2 regions of the Streptomyces sp. NBC_00223 genome follow, and region 2 is predicted to be linked to the other one. Evidence: riboswitches for the same ligand, from Rfam matches in the RefSeq annotation. Region 2 holds a riboswitch; the other holds the start of a gene.
What was found. Region 2 has a riboswitch for thiamine pyrophosphate ahead of thiO (glycine oxidase ThiO). Riboswitches for the same ligand answer to the same signal wherever they lie in the genome.
Positions count from the first base shown of each region.

Region 1: linked by a shared signal. The riboswitch ahead of OHA30_RS27095 (thiamine ABC transporter substrate-binding protein) and the one ahead of thiO (glycine oxidase ThiO) in region 2 are both predicted to bind thiamine pyrophosphate.

Region 1 covers NZ_CP108109.1:6,323,984-6,332,045, reverse strand. The annotation lists gene OHA30_RS27110 (LOG family protein) at 49-1,179, shown strand; gene OHA30_RS27105 (ABC transporter ATP-binding protein) at 1,166-2,206, opposite strand; gene OHA30_RS27100 (ABC transporter permease) at 2,209-3,819, opposite strand; gene OHA30_RS27095 (thiamine ABC transporter substrate-binding protein) at 3,948-5,048, opposite strand; TPP riboswitch at 5,041-5,152, opposite strand; gene rlmN (23S rRNA (adenine(2503)-C(2))-methyltransferase RlmN) at 5,197-6,303, opposite strand; gene OHA30_RS27085 (phosphatidate cytidylyltransferase) at 6,433-7,455, opposite strand; gene frr (ribosome recycling factor) at 7,601-8,062, opposite strand, start outside.
Region 2 covers NZ_CP108109.1:1,657,278-1,665,339, reverse strand. The annotation lists gene pknB (Stk1 family PASTA domain-containing Ser/Thr kinase) at 1-1,315, opposite strand, end outside; gene OHA30_RS07015 (thiazole synthase) at 1,911-2,720, opposite strand; gene thiS (sulfur carrier protein ThiS) at 2,724-2,939, opposite strand; gene thiO (glycine oxidase ThiO) at 2,936-4,099, opposite strand; TPP riboswitch at 4,097-4,209, opposite strand; gene OHA30_RS07000 (NAD(P)/FAD-dependent oxidoreductase) at 5,083-6,300, shown strand; gene OHA30_RS06995 (Rv2175c family DNA-binding protein) at 6,406-6,780, shown strand; gene thiE (thiamine phosphate synthase) at 6,808-7,458, shown strand; gene metF (methylenetetrahydrofolate reductase [NAD(P)H]) at 7,584-8,062, shown strand, end outside.

The DNA.
Region 1 (8,062 bases), 4.7 Mb from region 2:
GCCACGGGCGCGGGTCCGGAGGGCTATCGTGCTGGGGTGGTCCCACAGATGCCTGAATCCGAGGAACCGTCGTCCGTCAAGCGTTCCGGCGGGCGGGAGGTGGGAAGCCTTGAGGAGTTCGACCGGGTGGCGCTCGGCGGGTCGTTCGCCGGGTGCCGGGTGCAGTCGCTCGATCTGACCGAGCGGACGTTCGCCCTGCTGGTCACGGACACCTCGGACGCCGTCTTCCTGGGCTGCCCGATGGAGGAGCAGGCCCTCGTCCACATCCGGGCCGGCGGCGGCCTGGTCTTCCCGCCCGTGCCCGACCTGCCGTTCAACCCGTACCGCGCGGCGCCGTACAGCCCGGACGAGCTCTACGCGGGGCTCGCCGAGAGCGGGTACGAGGGGACGCCGGACGCCCTGACGTACGGCTGGTACCGCGACACCGCGCGGGGCGGCGACGTCTTCGCGTCGATGCTGCGCTCGATCCACGACGACGCGATGTCCGACACCCTCGACAGGCATCTGCGCGGGGCGCGCGTCGTGGGCGTGATGGGCGGGCACGCGATGGAACGGGGCGCCCCGGCGTACGCGGGCGCGGCGCGGCTCGGCCGTGAACTGGCCCGCGCGGGGCTGACCGTGGCGACCGGCGGCGGCCCGGGCGCGATGGAGGCCGCCAATTTCGGTGCCTACGCGGCCCCTTACGACGACGTGATGCTCGGCAAGGCGCTGAACGTCCTCGCCGGGAGTCCGTCCTTCCTCCCCTCGGTGAGCGCCTGGGCGGACACGGCCTTCGCCGTACGCGACCGCTGGCCCGACGGCGGCCCCTCGTACGGGCTGCCCACCTGGCACTACGGCCAGGAGCCGTCGAACGCCTTCGCCTCCGGCATCGCGAAGTTCTTCGCGAACGCCACCCGCGAGGACGGTCTGCTCTCGCGCTGCACGGCGGGCGTGGTGTTCCTGCCGGGCGCGGCCGGGACCGTGCAGGAGGTCTTCGACGCGGCGACGCCGAACTACTACGGTTCGCTCGGCGGGCCGGTGCCGCTGGTGCTGGTCGACCGGGCGCACTGGACGACCGAACTCCCCGTGTGGCCGCTGCTCGAAGCGCTGGCGCGGGACCGGGCGATGGCCGGCCGGATCGCGCTGGTGGACAGCGTCACGGAGGTTCCCGGCGCGCTGGCCCGGCTCACGGCGGCGTGAGGACGACCACGTCCTGCGGGACGAAGGTCGCGCCGACCACCGCTCCCACCTCCGGCGCGTCCCGCAGTCCGCACTCGGCGTCCAGCGCGGGTCCGCGTTCGGGCCGCAGCAGTACGCCGACATGCCCGCCGCGGAAGGTCCGCGCGACCACCTCGCAGCGCAGCGCCCCCTCGGGCGGGCCGAGCCGTACGCCGCCGGGGCGGACCATCAGCCGGACCACGCCCTCCGAAGTGCCGTCGGGCACCGGCACCTTGCCCCACTCCGTGACGGCCGTGCCGCCGCTGACCTCGCCGTCGGCGATGTTGTCGAAGCCGAGGAAGCGCGCGACGAACTCCGACGCGGGCCGCTGCCAGACATCGAGCGGCGTACCGGACTGGGCGATCCGCCCGTCGCGCATCACCACGACCCGGTCGGCGAGCGCGAACGCCTCGCCCTGGTCGTGGGTGACGGCCAGCACGGTCGTGCCCAACCGACGGAAGAGCTGGCGGAGTTCGACGACGAGCCGTTCGCGCAGCGAGCGGTCGAGCTGTCCGAGGGGTTCGTCGAGCATCAGCAGCCGCGGCTCGGGGGCGAGCGCGCGGGCCAGCGCGACCCGCTGCTGCTCGCCGCCGGAGAGCGTGGCGACCGCGCGCCCGCCGGCGCCGGGCAGGCCCACGAGGTCGAGGAGTTCGGCGACCCGGCGCTCGCGCCGGTCGCGCGGCTCGCGGCGCATCCGCGGCCCGAAGCCGACGTTGCCGCCGACGTCGCGCTGCGGGAAGAGCTGGTGGTCCTGGAACATCAGCCCGACCCCGCGGCGGTGTGCGGGCACCCCCGTCTGATCGGCGCCGTCCAGCAGCACCCGCCCGCCGTCGAGGTGCTGGAGGCCCGCGACGGCCCGCAGCAGCGTGGACTTGCCGCTGCCGCTGGGCCCGAGCACACAGACGATCTCGTGCGCGGCGACCTCCAGGTCGACGGCGTCCAGCGCGGTCCTGGCCCCGAAGCGTACGGTCGCGGCCTCGATACCGAGCAGCGCGGTCGTGGTGGTCATCGTCAGAACTCCCCGGTGGGTGCGGTGGTCCTGAGGTTCTCCAGGATCAGCAGCGACGCGGCGCAGACCAGCATCAAGATGGTGCTCAGGGCCATCGCCTGGCCGTAGTTGACCTCCCCGGCCCGGCCCAGCAGCCGGGCGACGGCGACCGGGAGGGTGGGGCTGTCGGGCCGGGCGATGAAGACGGTCGCGCCGAACTCGCCCAGTGACACCGCGAAGGCGAAGCCGGCCGCGATGCCCAGCGCCCGCCCGACGATGGGGAGTTCGACCTCGCGCCAGACCTTCACCGGGGACGCGCCGAGCACCGCCGCGGACTCCCGCAGCCGGTGGTCGACGGCCCGCAGCACCGGCAGCATGACCCGGATCACGAAGGGCGCGCCGACCAGCGCCTGGGCGAGCGGCACCAGCAGCCAGGAGTCCCGCAGATCGAGCGGCGGCGTGTCCAGGGTGATCAGGAAGCCGAAGCCGACGGTGACCGCCGAGGTGCCCAGCGGCAGCATCAGCAGCGCGTCGAAGCCGCGGACGAACCGGCCGGCCCGGCGGGTGAGCGCCGCAGCGGCCAGCCCGCCGATCACGAGGGCGATGACGGTGGCGACGGCCGCGTACCGCAGCGAGTTCCAGACCGTCTCCAGGGGCGCGACCAGGAAGGTGCCGTCACCGGAGGAGCCGAGGGCGCGGTAGAAGCCGAAGCCGTAGCCGCCGGGCGCGTCGAGCGAGCGGGCGGCGAGCACACCGAGCGGCAGCAGGATCAGCAGCGCGATCACGGCGAGCACCGCGCCGAGCAGCGCCCACTCACCCCTTCCGCGCGGCCGGTGCGCGGTGCGGGCGGCGTCCACCAGCCGCAGCGCCGACTCGCGGCGCCGTACCGTCCAGGCGTGCACGGTCAGGATCGCGACCACCGCGGCGAGTTGCACCAGCGTCAGCACGGCGGCGGTCGGCAGGTCCAGCATCTCGGCGGTCTGCCGGTAGATCTCGACTTCGAGCGTGGAGTACGTCGGCCCGCCCAGCACCTGGATCACTCCGAAGGAGGTGAAGGTGAACAGGAAGACCATCAGCCCGGCCGCCGCCACGGACGGCCCGAGCGCGGGCAGCACGACTCGCCGCCAGGCGGCGAAGCGGCTCGCGCCCAGCATCCGTGCCGCCTCCTCCTGCCGCGGGTCGAGCTGCGCCCACAGCCCGCCGACCGTACGGACGACGACCGCGTAGTTGAAGAAGACATGGGCGATGAGGATCGCCCACACCGAGGTGTCGAGCCGGACGCCGAAGAGCGCGTCGGTGAAGCCGTTGTGCCCGAGCAGGGCCAGGAAGGCGGAGCCCGCGACGACGGTCGGCAGCACGAACGGCACGGTGACGACCGCCCGCAGCAGCCGTTTGCCGGGGAAGTCCAGACGCGCGAAGACATACGCGCCCGGCAGCGCGACCGCCAGCGTCAGCGCGGTGGAGGCGGCCGCCTGCCAGCAGGTGAACCACAGGACGTGCCTGATCGAGCCGTCGCCGAGCACGTCGCCGATCCGGCCGAGCCGCCAGCCGCCGTCCTGGCGCAGACCGCGCCCGACGATCGTGGCGACCGGGTAGGCGAAGAAGAGCGCGAAGAAGGCGGCGGGCAGGGCCATCAGGGCGAGCCGGACAGCGGTCCCGCGCGAGACACGCGGGACCGCTCGGCGGGCCGGACGTGCGGACCGCGCCGAGGGCGTCGGCCGCTCGGGCTGCTCAGGCGGTGCCGGCGGCCCTTCCGGTGCGATTACAGGACGATCGAGTTCCACGCCTTGACCCAGGTGTCCCGCTCGGCGGCGATCTTCTCCGGCGCCAGCGTCGTCGGGTGGTCGATCCGCGCCCCGTACTTGGTGAACAGCTCCGGCTCGGCGGCGTCCCGGCGGACCGGGTCGACGTACATCTGGAGCGGCATGTCCTGCTGGAACTCCTTGCTCAGCAGGAAGTCGATCAGCGCCTTGCCGCCCTCGGTGTTCTTCGCGCCGTGCAGCAGCCCGGCGAACTCGATCTGCCGGAAGCAGGTGCCCGTGGACACACCGACCGGCGACTGCGCGGGTTCGGGGCTGACGCCGACCACCTCGGCGGGCGGGCTGGAAGCGTAGGAGACGACCAGCGGACGGTCGCCCTTGGCCTTCTTGCCCGCCGACGACCCGGAGAAGCGGTCGTCGTACGCCTGCTCCCAGCCGTCCACCACCTCGACGCCGTTGGCCTTGAGCTGCTTCCAGTAGCCCTGCCATCCGTCGTCGCCGAAGGTGGCCGCGCTGCCGAGCAGGAAGGCCAGGCCCGGTGAGGAGGTGGCGACGTTCTCGGTGACCAGCATGTTCTTGTACTCGGGCTTGACCAGGTCGGCGAAGGTCTCCGGCGGCGCGAGGTGATGCGCGGCGAAGTACGCGCGGTCGTAGTTGACGCAGACGTCGCCCGAGTCGATCGGGGTCACCCGGTGCTTGTCCGCGTCGAGTTGGACGTCGGCGGACACCTGGTCGAGGCCCTTGGCCTCGTACGGGTCGAACAGGCCGTTGTCGAGGGCGCGGGAGAGCAGCGTGTTGTCGACGCCGAAGAAGACGTCGCCGCGGGGGTGGCCCTTGGTGAGGATCGCCTGGTTGACGGCCGCGCCCGCGTCACCGCCGCGCAGCACCTTGACGGTGTAGCCGGTCTCCTTGGTGAACTCCGCGAGCACGGACTTGGACGCCGCGAAGGAGTCGTGGCTGACCAGCGTGACCGTCTTGGAGTTCGCGCCCTTGGTGCCGGAAGACCCGGACGACCCGGAGTCGCTGCCGCAGCCCGCGAGGGCCGTGACGCCCGCGGTGGCCAGGACGAGCGCGCCGATGGCACGCCGACGGATGGTGTTCATGAGGCTGACTCCCTACGCCGGTATGACCCGGATCAGGTCCGAGGGTCTGCGGCCTCGGGGGCCGCACTCTCAGCGCCGTCTCAGGCGCTCCCCTGTCGGAATGTTCATTTGTGTGAAGGTCGGACTACCCGTGCACGATAGCAGCAGGTCAGCGTTCCGCCGCAGCCAGCTGTCCGCACGCGCCGTCGATCTCCTGGCCGCGGGTGTCCCGTACGGTCACCGGCACGCCGTGGGCCTCCAGCGCGGCCACGAACGCCCGCTCGTCCTCGGGGCGGGAGGCCGTCCACTTCGAGCCCGGAGTGGGGTTGAGCGGGATCAGATTGACGTGCACCCGGTGGTTCTTGAGCATCCGGCCCAGCCGGTCGGCGCGCCACGCCTGGTCGTTGATGTCCCGGATCAGCGCGTACTCGATGGAGATACGGCGGCCGGAGACCTCGGCGTAGTGCCAGGCGGCGTCCAGGACCTCGCGGACCTTCCAGCGGGTGTTGACGGGCACGAGGGTGTCGCGCAGCTCGTCGTCGGGCGCGTGCAGGGAGACCGCGAGGCGGCATTTGAAGCCCTCGTCGGCGAACCGGTACATCGCCGGGACCAGACCGACCGTGGAGACGGTGATACCGCGCTGCGACAGGCCGATGCCGTCGGGCTCGGGGTCGGTCAGCCGGCGGATGGCGCCGATCACCCGGTTGTAGTTGGCGAGCGGCTCGCCCATGCCCATGAAGACGATGTTCGACAGCCGGGCCGGGCCCCCGGGCACCTCGCCGTCGCGCAGGCTGCGCATGCCCGCGACGATCTGGTGCACGATCTCGGCGGTCGACAGATTGCGGTCGAGACCGGCCTGACCGGTCGCGCAGAAGGGGCAGTTCATCCCGCAGCCGGCCTGTGACGAGATGCACATCGTCACCCGGTCCGGGTAGCGCATCAGCACGGACTCGACGAGCGTGCCGTCGAAGAGCCGCCACAGCGTCTTGCGGGTGTCACCGTCGTCGCAGGACGCGTGCCGGACGACGGTCATCAGCTCGGGCAGCAGGTCGTCGGCGAGCTTGCCGCGGGCCGCCGCCGGGATGTCGGTCCAGGCGGCCGGGTCGTCGGTGAAGCGGGCGAAGTAGTGCTGCGAGAGCTGCTTGGCCCGGAAGGGCTTCTCCCCGAGCGCGGCCACCGCCTCCTTCCGCTCCGCGGGCGAGAGGTCGGCGAGGTGCCGCGGCGGCTTCTTGACTCCGCGCGGCACGGCGAAAGTCAGTTCACCGGGTGCAGGCATGCGTCCCAGTCTCTCACCCTTTTGCCGGAGGGTTTTCCGGGTGCGCCACAGGGTCTTCCGGGTGCGGGAGCCCGGCAGCGCGACGGCGGGAAGGGGTCGCGGCGGCGGGAAGGCGGCGGGAAGGGGCGCTCAGCCCTTGCCGACGAAGGCGACCAGCAGCAGCCAGACCACCGGGGCCGTGGGCAGCAGCGAGTCGAGCCGGTCCATGATGCCGCCGTGGCCGGGCAGCAGCGTGCCCATGTCCTTGATGCCCAGGTCACGCTTGATCATGGACTCGCCGAGGTCGCCGAGCGTGGCGCTGACGGCGGCGGCGAGGCCCAGCAGCAGGCCCTGCCACCAGCGGCCGTCGTCGATGACGTACTGCATCAGCAGGGCCCCGGCCACCATGGCGAAGGAGATCGCGCCGAACAGGCCCTCGCGGGTCTTGCCGGGGCTGATCCGCGGCGCGAGCTTGTGCCGGCCGAAGCGCCAGCCGACCGCGTAGGCGCCGGTGTCGCTGATCACGGTGAGCAGCAGGAAGACCAGGACCCGGCGTGGGCCGTCGTCCGCGGCGAGCATCATCACCACGAAGGTGGCGAGGAAGGGGACGTAGAAGGCGGCGAAGATCCCGGCCGTGACGTCGCGCAGATAGTTCTCCGGCGGCTGGGCCATCCGCCAGACCAGGACGGCCAGCGCGGTCAGCGCCATGACCACCCAGGCCCCGTCGGCGCCGCTGACGTATCCGGCGACGACCATCCCGGCGCCGCCGACGGTGAGCGGGATCTGCGCCGCGTGGATGTCCTTGCGCTCGGCCAGCCGCGAGGTCAGCTCCCACAGGCCGATCACGACGGCGACCACGACGACGCCGACGAAGACCGCCTTCACGATGAAGAGCGCCGCGACGATGATCGCGCCGAGGCCGACCCCCACCCCTATCGCGGCCCGCAGATTCCGCCCGGCGGACTTCTTCGCGGGCGCGGGCTGCGGTTCCGGGGAAGGCGGCGGTGGCGGCATGGAAGGAGTCTTCCTCCTGGTCCCGGGTTCGGCGGGGGAACCCGCCGGATATGCGGTGTCTCCCGCGTGCCCGGCGCGTGGCGAAGCGCCCCAGGAAGAGTCGTTCACGGAGCTTCGCCTCGCGTCGTCGTCGGGTGGTGGGCCGGTGATGGGATGGATGGTCGGGGCAGTACGGGCACAGGCGCACCCGCCCGGTGGTACGGGCGCGGACCCGGTGGATACGGGCGCGGCCACGCCGCCGGGGGGCGCGGGCGGTCTTCCGCAGGGCCGCGGGCGGAGGCCGCCCGCTGCCGGAGCGGGCCGGTCAGACCTCCAGCAGCTCGGCTTCCTTGTGCTTGAGCAGCTCGTCGACCTGGCCCACGTACTTGGACGTGATGTCGTCCAGCTCCTTCTCAGCGCGGCGCACCTCGTCCTCGCCGGACTCGCCGTCCTTGACGAGCTTGTCGAGGGTCTCCTTGGCCTTGCGGCGGACGCTGCGGATGGAGATCTTGGCGTCCTCGCCCTTGGTCTTGGCGACCTTGATGTAGTCCCGCCGGCGCTCCTCGGTGAGCTGCGGGAAGACCACCCGGATGATGCGGCCGTCGTTGCTCGGGTTGACCCCGAGGTCGGAGTTGCGGATCGCCTCTTCGATGTTGCGCAGGCTGCTGCTGTCGAAGGGGGTGATCACGGCCATCCGCGGCTCGGGCACCGCGAAGGAGGCGAGCTGGTTGATCGGGGTGATGGCGCCGTAGTACTCGGCCACGATCTTGTTGAACATCGCCGGGTG
Region 2 (8,062 bases):
CGCGCGGCACGGTCAGCGAGAAGTCCTGCTTCACCCGGGTGTCGAGACCGGCCTTGTCGAGCTTTTTCTGCGCGTCGGCCTGGCTCAGCGACAGCACACCGGGCACATGGGTGAACTGCCCGTCGCTGATGTACCAGACGCCCACGCCGACGCCGAGGACGACGAGCAGCGCGAGGAGTACGGCGAGCGGGCCCCGGCGGGAGCGGGGCCGCCCGCGCGGGGCGGTTGCCGGGAGACCGGCCGGTGGTTCGTCCGGCGGCGCGGGCGGCAGGAGCAGCCGGCTCGTACGGTTCAGCACGGCCTCGTCGCCGGGGGCGGCGACCGGCAGCGGTACGACGCTGGTCGGTTCCTCGTCGGAGGGGTCGGCGGGCGGCGGCGTTACGGGAGCGTCGGCCGTGAGGACGCCGGCCGGGGCCTTCGCCGCCAGGGCGTGGGCGGTGAGGGACGGCTGCGCGTCCAGCTCCGCCGGGGTCAGGGCGGCGCGTACCGCCCGTACGTCGGCCAGCAGGTCCACCGCGTCGGCGGGCCGGCCCGCGGGGTCCCGGGAGGCGGCCCTCGCCACCAGGACGTCCAGCTGCGGGGCGACGCCGGGCTCGGCGGCGGAGGGCGGGGGCACGTCCTCGTTCAGCGCCTGGAAGATGACCTGCATCGGGGTGTCGCCGGTGCGCGGCTTGCGGCCGGTCAGCATCTCGTAGAGCATCACGCCGCACGCGTACACGTCCGTGCGCTGGTCGACCTTGCCGTGCTCGATCTGCTCGGGCGCGAGGTAGGAGACGGTGCCGAGGACCGTGCCGGTGTGCGCGGAGGTCTGTGTGTCCACGGCTCTGACCAGGCCGAAGTCGGCGACCTTGACCCGGCCGTCATCGCCTATCAGCACGTTCTCGGGCTTTATGTCGCGGTGGATCAGCCCGGCCCGGTGCGCGGCGCCGAGCGCGGCGAGCACGGGTTCCAGGATGTCGAGGGCCGCGCGGGGCTGGAGCGCGCCGCGCTCGCGCAGCACGTCGCGCAGGGTGCAGCCCGCGACGTACTCCATCGCGAGGTACACATACGTGCCGTCCGTGCCCTGGTCGAACACTCCGACGACGTTGGGGTGCGCGAGGCGCGCGACGGCCTTCGCCTCGCGGATGAAGCGCTCCACGAAGCCGGTGTCCGCGGCGAGGCCCGGGTGCATCACCTTGAGCGCGAGCACCCGGTCGAGCCGGGTGTCCACGGCGCGGTAGACCGTGGCCATGCCGCCGACCGCGATACGGCTCTCGACGCGGTAGCGCTTGTCGAGCGTCCGCCCGACGAGCGGGTCCTGCACGGTGGTGTCCACGACGGACGATTCTACGAGGTGGGGGTGGGCCATCCGGCGGTACGCGCCCGCACTGTGTCCTGGCCGTGGCATTCCGGAACACTTCCGTAACCCCCCGCCTCCGGCGCGCGCCCCCCACCCCGCGCGCGCCCACCCCCCGACGCCCGGCCCCTGACAGCCCGTTCCGCACCCGGCCGGTGCGCGCCTGCGGCGGGCTTTTCCCCACCCACCCGCCCTTTGCCCTGCGGCGGGCTTTCGCGCGGCGCCGTGCGGCCGACCCCTGCTGGCGCCTTGCCCACCTCCGTTGGAGGGTGGGGTCGTTCCCGGTCCGCGGGCCGGTGTTCGCGCCTGCGGCGCGTTTCCCCCACCCGCCCGCCCTTTTCGCGCCTGCGGCGCGTTTGCCGCGCGCGCTTGCCGTTCTTGCGCCTGCGGCGCTTCGCCTCGCTTGCGGCGGCTTCGCGCGGCGCCGTGCGGCCGACCCCTGCTGGCGCCCTGCCCGCCTCCGGCGGAGGCCGGGCTGGCCCCGGCCCGCCGTCCGGGGTCCGCGCTGACGCGCCGGGGCGCGGGAAAGGGCGGGTGGGTGGGGGGAAAAGCCCGCCGCAGGCGTGGGGGAGGGTCAGAACGCCGGGCGTTCGGGGTCGAGGGTGGCCGTGCCGTCCGCCGGGGAGGACGGCACGGCATAGTGGCGCCGCGGAATCCGCCCCGCGCGCCAAGCGAGCCGCCCCGCCTCCACCCCACCCCGCATCGCCTCAGCCATCAGCACCGGCCGCTGCGCCCTCGTCACCGCGGACGCGAGCATCACCGCCGCACACCCCAACTCCATCGCCAGCGCCGCGTCCGACGCCGTACCCGCCCCCGCGTCCAGCACCACCGGCACCCCCGCCCGCTCGGTGATGAGCTGGAAGTTGTGCGGGTTCCGGATACCGAGCCCGGAGCCGATCGGCGACCCCAGCGGCATGATCGCCGCGCACCCCACGTCCTCCAACTTGCGTGCCAGCACCGGATCGTCATTGGTGTACGGCAGCACCGTGAACCCGTCGTCGACCAATGTCTCGGCCGCGTCGAGGAGTTCGACCGGATCGGGCAGCAACGTACGCTCGTCGGCGATCACTTCGAGCTTCACCCAGTCCGTGCCCAGCGCCTCCCGCGCCAGCCGCGCGGTCAGTACGGCCTCGCCCGCGGTGAAGCACCCCGCCGTGTTCGGCAGCACCCGGATGCCGAGCCGGTCGAGCACCGACAGCACGGAACCCTTCGTACGCGGGTCGATCCGCCGCATCGCGACGGTGGTCAGCTCCGTGCCCGAGGCGACCAGCGCCTGTTCGAGCACCTCAAGGCTCGGCGCCCCGCCGGTGCCCATGATGAGCCGGGACGAGAAGACGGCGTCCCCGATCCGCAGCGGATCGGCGTGCGCGGTGACCGTGGTCATGGCTCAGCCTCCCTGGACGGCGGTGAGGATCTCGACCCGGTCGCCGTCGGCGAGGGCCGTGGCCGCCCAGCGACCGCGCGGGACGACGGTCTCGTTGAGCGCGGCCGCCACCCCGGAGGGCGCGGCCGTGAACGTCGCCACCAGCGCGTCGAGCGCGACCGGCTGCTCCAGCGCCCGCCGCTCCCCGTTGACCAGCACCGTGATCGCGTCGGCCCTCATACCGGCTGCTCCTGCCGTACGGGGGCGAACCGACTCACGGCGAACGCCCTTGCGTAGTCCGGGAGTTCGCCGCTCGCCAGCACCTCGGACATGACGTCACCCGTGATCGGGGTGAGCAGTACGCCGTTGCGGTGGTGCCCGGTGGCCAGCAACAGCCCGTCCAGCGCGGTCGAGCCGAGCAGCGGCGCGTTGTCGGGGGAGGCCGGGCGCAGGCCCGCGAGCATTTCGGTGAGCGGCAGTTCGGTGATGCCGGGCAGCAACTCGTGTGCGTCCCGCAGCAGTTCGTACACGCCACCGGCGGTGACCGTGGTGTCCCAGCCGAACTCCTCGCTGGTCGCGCCCAGTACCAGTTCGCCGTTCTCCCGCGGCACCAGGTACACATGGCTGCCGCGCACCACCGCCCGTACCGTACGGGACAGGAAGGGCGCGTGGCCCGGCGGAATCCGCAGCCGCAGGATCTGGCCCTTCACCGGGCGCACCGGGGGCAGTACGTCGTCGGACAGGCCCGCGATCCGGCCGCTCTCACTGCCGGCGGCCAGTACGGTCCGGCCGGCGGCGACCGTCGTACCGTCCGCGAGCCGCGCCCCCGTCACCCGGTCGCCCACGCGCTCGATCCGGGCGACGGCCGTACGCAGGAAGGTCACCCCGGCGAGTTCGGCGGCCCGCAGCAGGGCGGCGGCGAGTCTGCGGGGGTCGACCTGGTGGTCGCCGTCCACCCGCAGGCCGCCGCGTACGCCGGGCGCGAGCATCGGTTCGAGACGGCGGCAGTCCCGGCCGCTGAGCCACTGCGACTCCAGGCCGAGCGAGGTCTGGAACGTGTGCAGGTCGCGCAGGTGCGCGCGGTCGTCGGCGTCCAGCGCGACGGCCAGGGTGCCGCACGGGCGGTAACCGGTGCCGAGGCCGGTGGCGTCGGTGAGTTCGGCGGTGAAGTCGGGCCAGCGCGCGGCCGAGGCGAGGTTGAGGTCGAGCAACGTCTGCTCGCCGTACTGCAGTTCGGTGACGGCGGCCAGCATCCCGGCCGCGACGCGGGCGGCTCCGCCGCCGGGGGAGGGGTCGGCGACGGTGGTGGTCAGGCCGCGTTGGGCCGCCCGCCAGGCGGTGACCAGGCCGATGATCCCGCCGCCCACGACGAGCAGGTCCGCGGTGAGGTCAGTACACATGAGGTTTCGGCTTCTCCCTTCGCCGGCATGACCCGGATCAGGTTCGTACGGTCGGCGACCGCCCAGCCGCCCTCTCAGCCCGGTACGCCCGGACTCCCGCGTGACCCCAGCACCCTATCCCCACCGGGAAGCCCCGACCACGGACCCGCACCCGTCGACGGCGCCGGGGCGCCCGCCTGTGCGGACAGGACGACTTCTGCACGTCTCCCGCCCGCCACGCACCAGCAGCCGCCGACGGCGCCGCGGCGCCCGCCCGTGCGGACAAGGCGACCTCTGCGGGCACCTCGCACGGACGTGCGGCGCGCCACGGCGGCCCGCCCCACCACCCACGAACCCGCACTCGCCGACGGCGCTGCGCCCCCACAGGGAGACCCGCAGACGAACTCCCACCCGCACGGGTGGTGCGGGTGGGAGCCAACCCGCGCCGCCAGGCGCGGGTCACCCCGCACGGACGTGCGGCGCGCCACGACGCGCGCCCGCCGGGTGCCCGCGCGTCGGCGCGGCCTGCCTCTCGGGCCGAGGCCCGTCCCCCCGCGGGGGGTGGTGCCCCCGCGCGGCGGCGCGCGAGCCGAGGGGCGGGGCTGCCCAGGCCCGAAGGGGCCCCGGGGACGAGGGGGTCACCCCGCACGGACGTGCGGCGCGCCCCGCCGGGGGACCCGTACCCCCGCCGGGGGCCCGCGTGCAGGAACGACCGCAACCTCCGCGTCGGACAGGCACCGCGCCGCAGGCGCGAAATGGGCGGGTGGGTGGGCAAGGCGCGCCGCAGGCGCGCACATCGGCCCGCGGGCCGGGAACAACCGCAACCTCCGCCGGAGGCGGGCAAGCGCCCGGCAGGGGGCGAGCCACGGGGAAGCGGCGCGCGAGCCGGCCCGGGGCAGGGGGCGGGCCGCCAGGCCCGCCGGGGACCCGTACCCCCGCCGGAGGCGGGGGCGCGCCGGGGTCGGGGACCCCTCAGCGGGAGGCGACGGCGTACCGTGAACCCCGTGAGCGTAGAGCGAACCGCGCTGATCATCGGCGCCGGCATGGCAGGCGTCCAGACCGCCGTCGAGCTGCGCCGCCAAGGCTGGCGCGGCCCCCTCACCCTGGTCGGCGACGAACCGCACCCCCCGTACGACCGCCCCCCGCTGTCCAAGGCCGTGCTGCTGGGCGCGGCCGAGGGCGGCGAGCCCGTCGACACCCGCTTCGACGTCGACTTCGCCGCCCTGGGCGTCGACCTCCGCCTGGACGTGCGGGCCCAGGCCCTGCACACCGACGACCACGTGGTCGTCACCTCCGCCGGCCGGATCCCCTACGACCGCCTCGTGCTGGCCACCGGCGCCTACGCCGTCGCCCTCCCCGGCTCCGTCGGCCTGCCCGGCGTCTACCCGCTGCGCACCCTCGACGACGCCGCCGCCCTGCGCCCCGTACTCGACCGGCGGCTGCACGTCGTCGTGATCGGCGCGGGCTGGATCGGCGCCGAGTTCGCCACCGCCGCCCGCCAGGCGGGCTGTGAGGTCACCGTCGTGGAGGCCGCCGACCGGCCGCTCGCCGGGGTGCTGCCCGCGTCCGTCACCGCGCCCATGCGCGCCTGGTACGAGGAGGCCGGCGTGGACCTGCGCACGGGCTCCCCGGTCGCGGCACTCGAACCCGGTTCCGTGGTCCTCGCCGACGGCACCCGGCTGCCCGCCGCGGCCGTGGTCGTCGGCATCGGCGCCCGCCCGGCCAACGGCTGGGTCGCGGGCTCGGCGGTCACCCTCGACCCGGACGGCGCCGTACTGGCCGACGAGCGGCTGCGCACCACCGCGCCCGATGTGTACGCGGTCGGCGACTGCGCCTCCTTCCCCTCGGCCCGCTACGGCCGCCGGCTGCTCGTCCACCACTGGGACAACGCCATGCAGGGCCCCCGGACGGCCGCGGCCAACCTGCTGGGCGGCGACGAGGTCTACGACCCGGTGCCGTACTTCTGGTCCGAGCAGTTCGGACGCTTCGTGCAGTACGCCGGGGACCACGCGGCGGGCGACACGATGCTGGCCCGAGGCGACCAGGAGAGCCCGGCGTGGTCGGTGCTGTGGCTGCGCGGGGAGACCCTGGTGGCGCTGCTCGCGGTGGGCCGCCCGCGTGACATGGCCCAGGCCCGCAAACTGATCGCCCGGGCGGCCGTACTCGACCCCGCGCTCGCCGCCGACCCGGCCGTACAGCTCAAGTCCGCCGTCCGCCAGTGACGGGTGTCCTGACGACCGGGCCGGCGGCCGGATGTGACATCCGGCACGACGCCCGGACGGCGTCGTGCCGCAGCGCTTGTCGGCGGCGGATGGCACGCTTGTCCCGTGACTGTTTTCTCGTCGGTTGACGCACACATCGACGCTCTCGTCCCCTCGTGGCTCACGCTGCCTGAGGTCGCCGAGCGTCTCGGTCTCGAAATCACCCGGATCCGGCCGCTGATCAAGGAAGGGCAGCTGATCGCGGTCCGCCGCGGTGAGAACAGGGTGCTCATGGTGCCCAGCGACTTCATCGGTGACGGCAAGATCCTCAAGGGTCTGTCCGGCACGCTCACCGTTCTCAAGGACGACGGGTTCTCGGACGAGGAGGCGCTGGAGTGGCTCTTCACCGCTGACCCGACCCTGCCCGGCACCCCCGCCCAGGCGCTGCGCGAGAATCGCGGGACCGAGGTGAAGCGCCGCGCGCAGGCACTCGCCGTGTAACCCGCAGCAGCGCCCCAGGGGGAGCCGATGACCACCGCCCGCGACCAGCTCGCCGACGCCCGGCTGTATCTGTGCACCGACGCCCGCACCGGGCGCGGTGACCTGGCGGCCTTCGCCGACGCCGCGCTGGCCGGCGGGGTGGACGTCATCCAGCTCCGCCACAAGGGCATCGAGGCACGTGAGGAGCTTGCCGCGCTGGCCGTGCTGGCTGACGCCTGCCGCCGGCACGGCAAGCTCCTCGCGGTCAACGACCGGGCCGACGTGGCGCACGCGGCCGGCGCGGACGTCCTGCATCTGGGCCAGGGCGATCTGCCGGTGCCGGCCGCGCGCGCCCTGCTCGGCGACGGCGTGCTCATCGGCCGCTCCTGCCACAGCGAGGCGGAGGCGGCCGCGGCCGCCGTCGAGCCCGGCGCCGACTACTTCTGCACCGGACCGGTCTGGCCCACCCCCACCAAGCCGGGCCGTCCCGCGCCCGGCCTCGACCTGGTCCGATACGCGGCGGCGCTCGGCGGTGACCGTCCGTGGTTCGCGATCGGCGGCATCGACGCCGCCAATGCCGACCAGGTGCTGGCCGCCGGCGCCCGCCGGATCGTGGTCGTCCGCGCGATCACCGAGGCCGAGGACCCGGGCGCGGCCGCGGCCGAGCTGGCGAAGATCGTACGGTCGTACGACGACTGAGCCGCGGTTCCGCGCGGAGGTCCCGTGTCCACGTACTGGACGGAGAACGTCCGGGAAACGGACGTAAACGGTCATATGCCAGCGTGCGGTGACGCTCGGTCGCCGAGCACGGCTAGCCTGCATACATGGCTTTGGGTACCCCTTCCACGCGAACCGACGGCTCGACCACGATCCGTGAACTCCTCGCGGCCGGCGGGCGCTCGTACTCCTTCGAGTTCGCCGCGCCCCGAACGGAGAAGGGCGAGCGGACGCTGTGGAACGCGATCCGCCGGATCGAGGCCGTCGGCCCGACCTTTGTCTCGGTGACGTACGGTGCCGGCGGCTCCTCCCGCGAGGGCACCCTCCGCGCCACCGACCGGATCGTCTCGGACACCACCCTGACCGCGTGCGCGCATCTGACCGCGGTCAACCACTCGGTCGCCGAGCTGCGCAACATCATCGGGCAGTACGCCGACGCCGGTATCCGCAACATCCTGGCCGTGCGCGGCGACCCGCCCGGTGACCCGCTCGGCGACTGGGTGCCGCACCCGAAGGGCCTGACCTACGCGGCCGAACTCGTCCGGCTGATCAAGGAGTCCGGCGACTTCTGCGTGGGCGTCGCCGC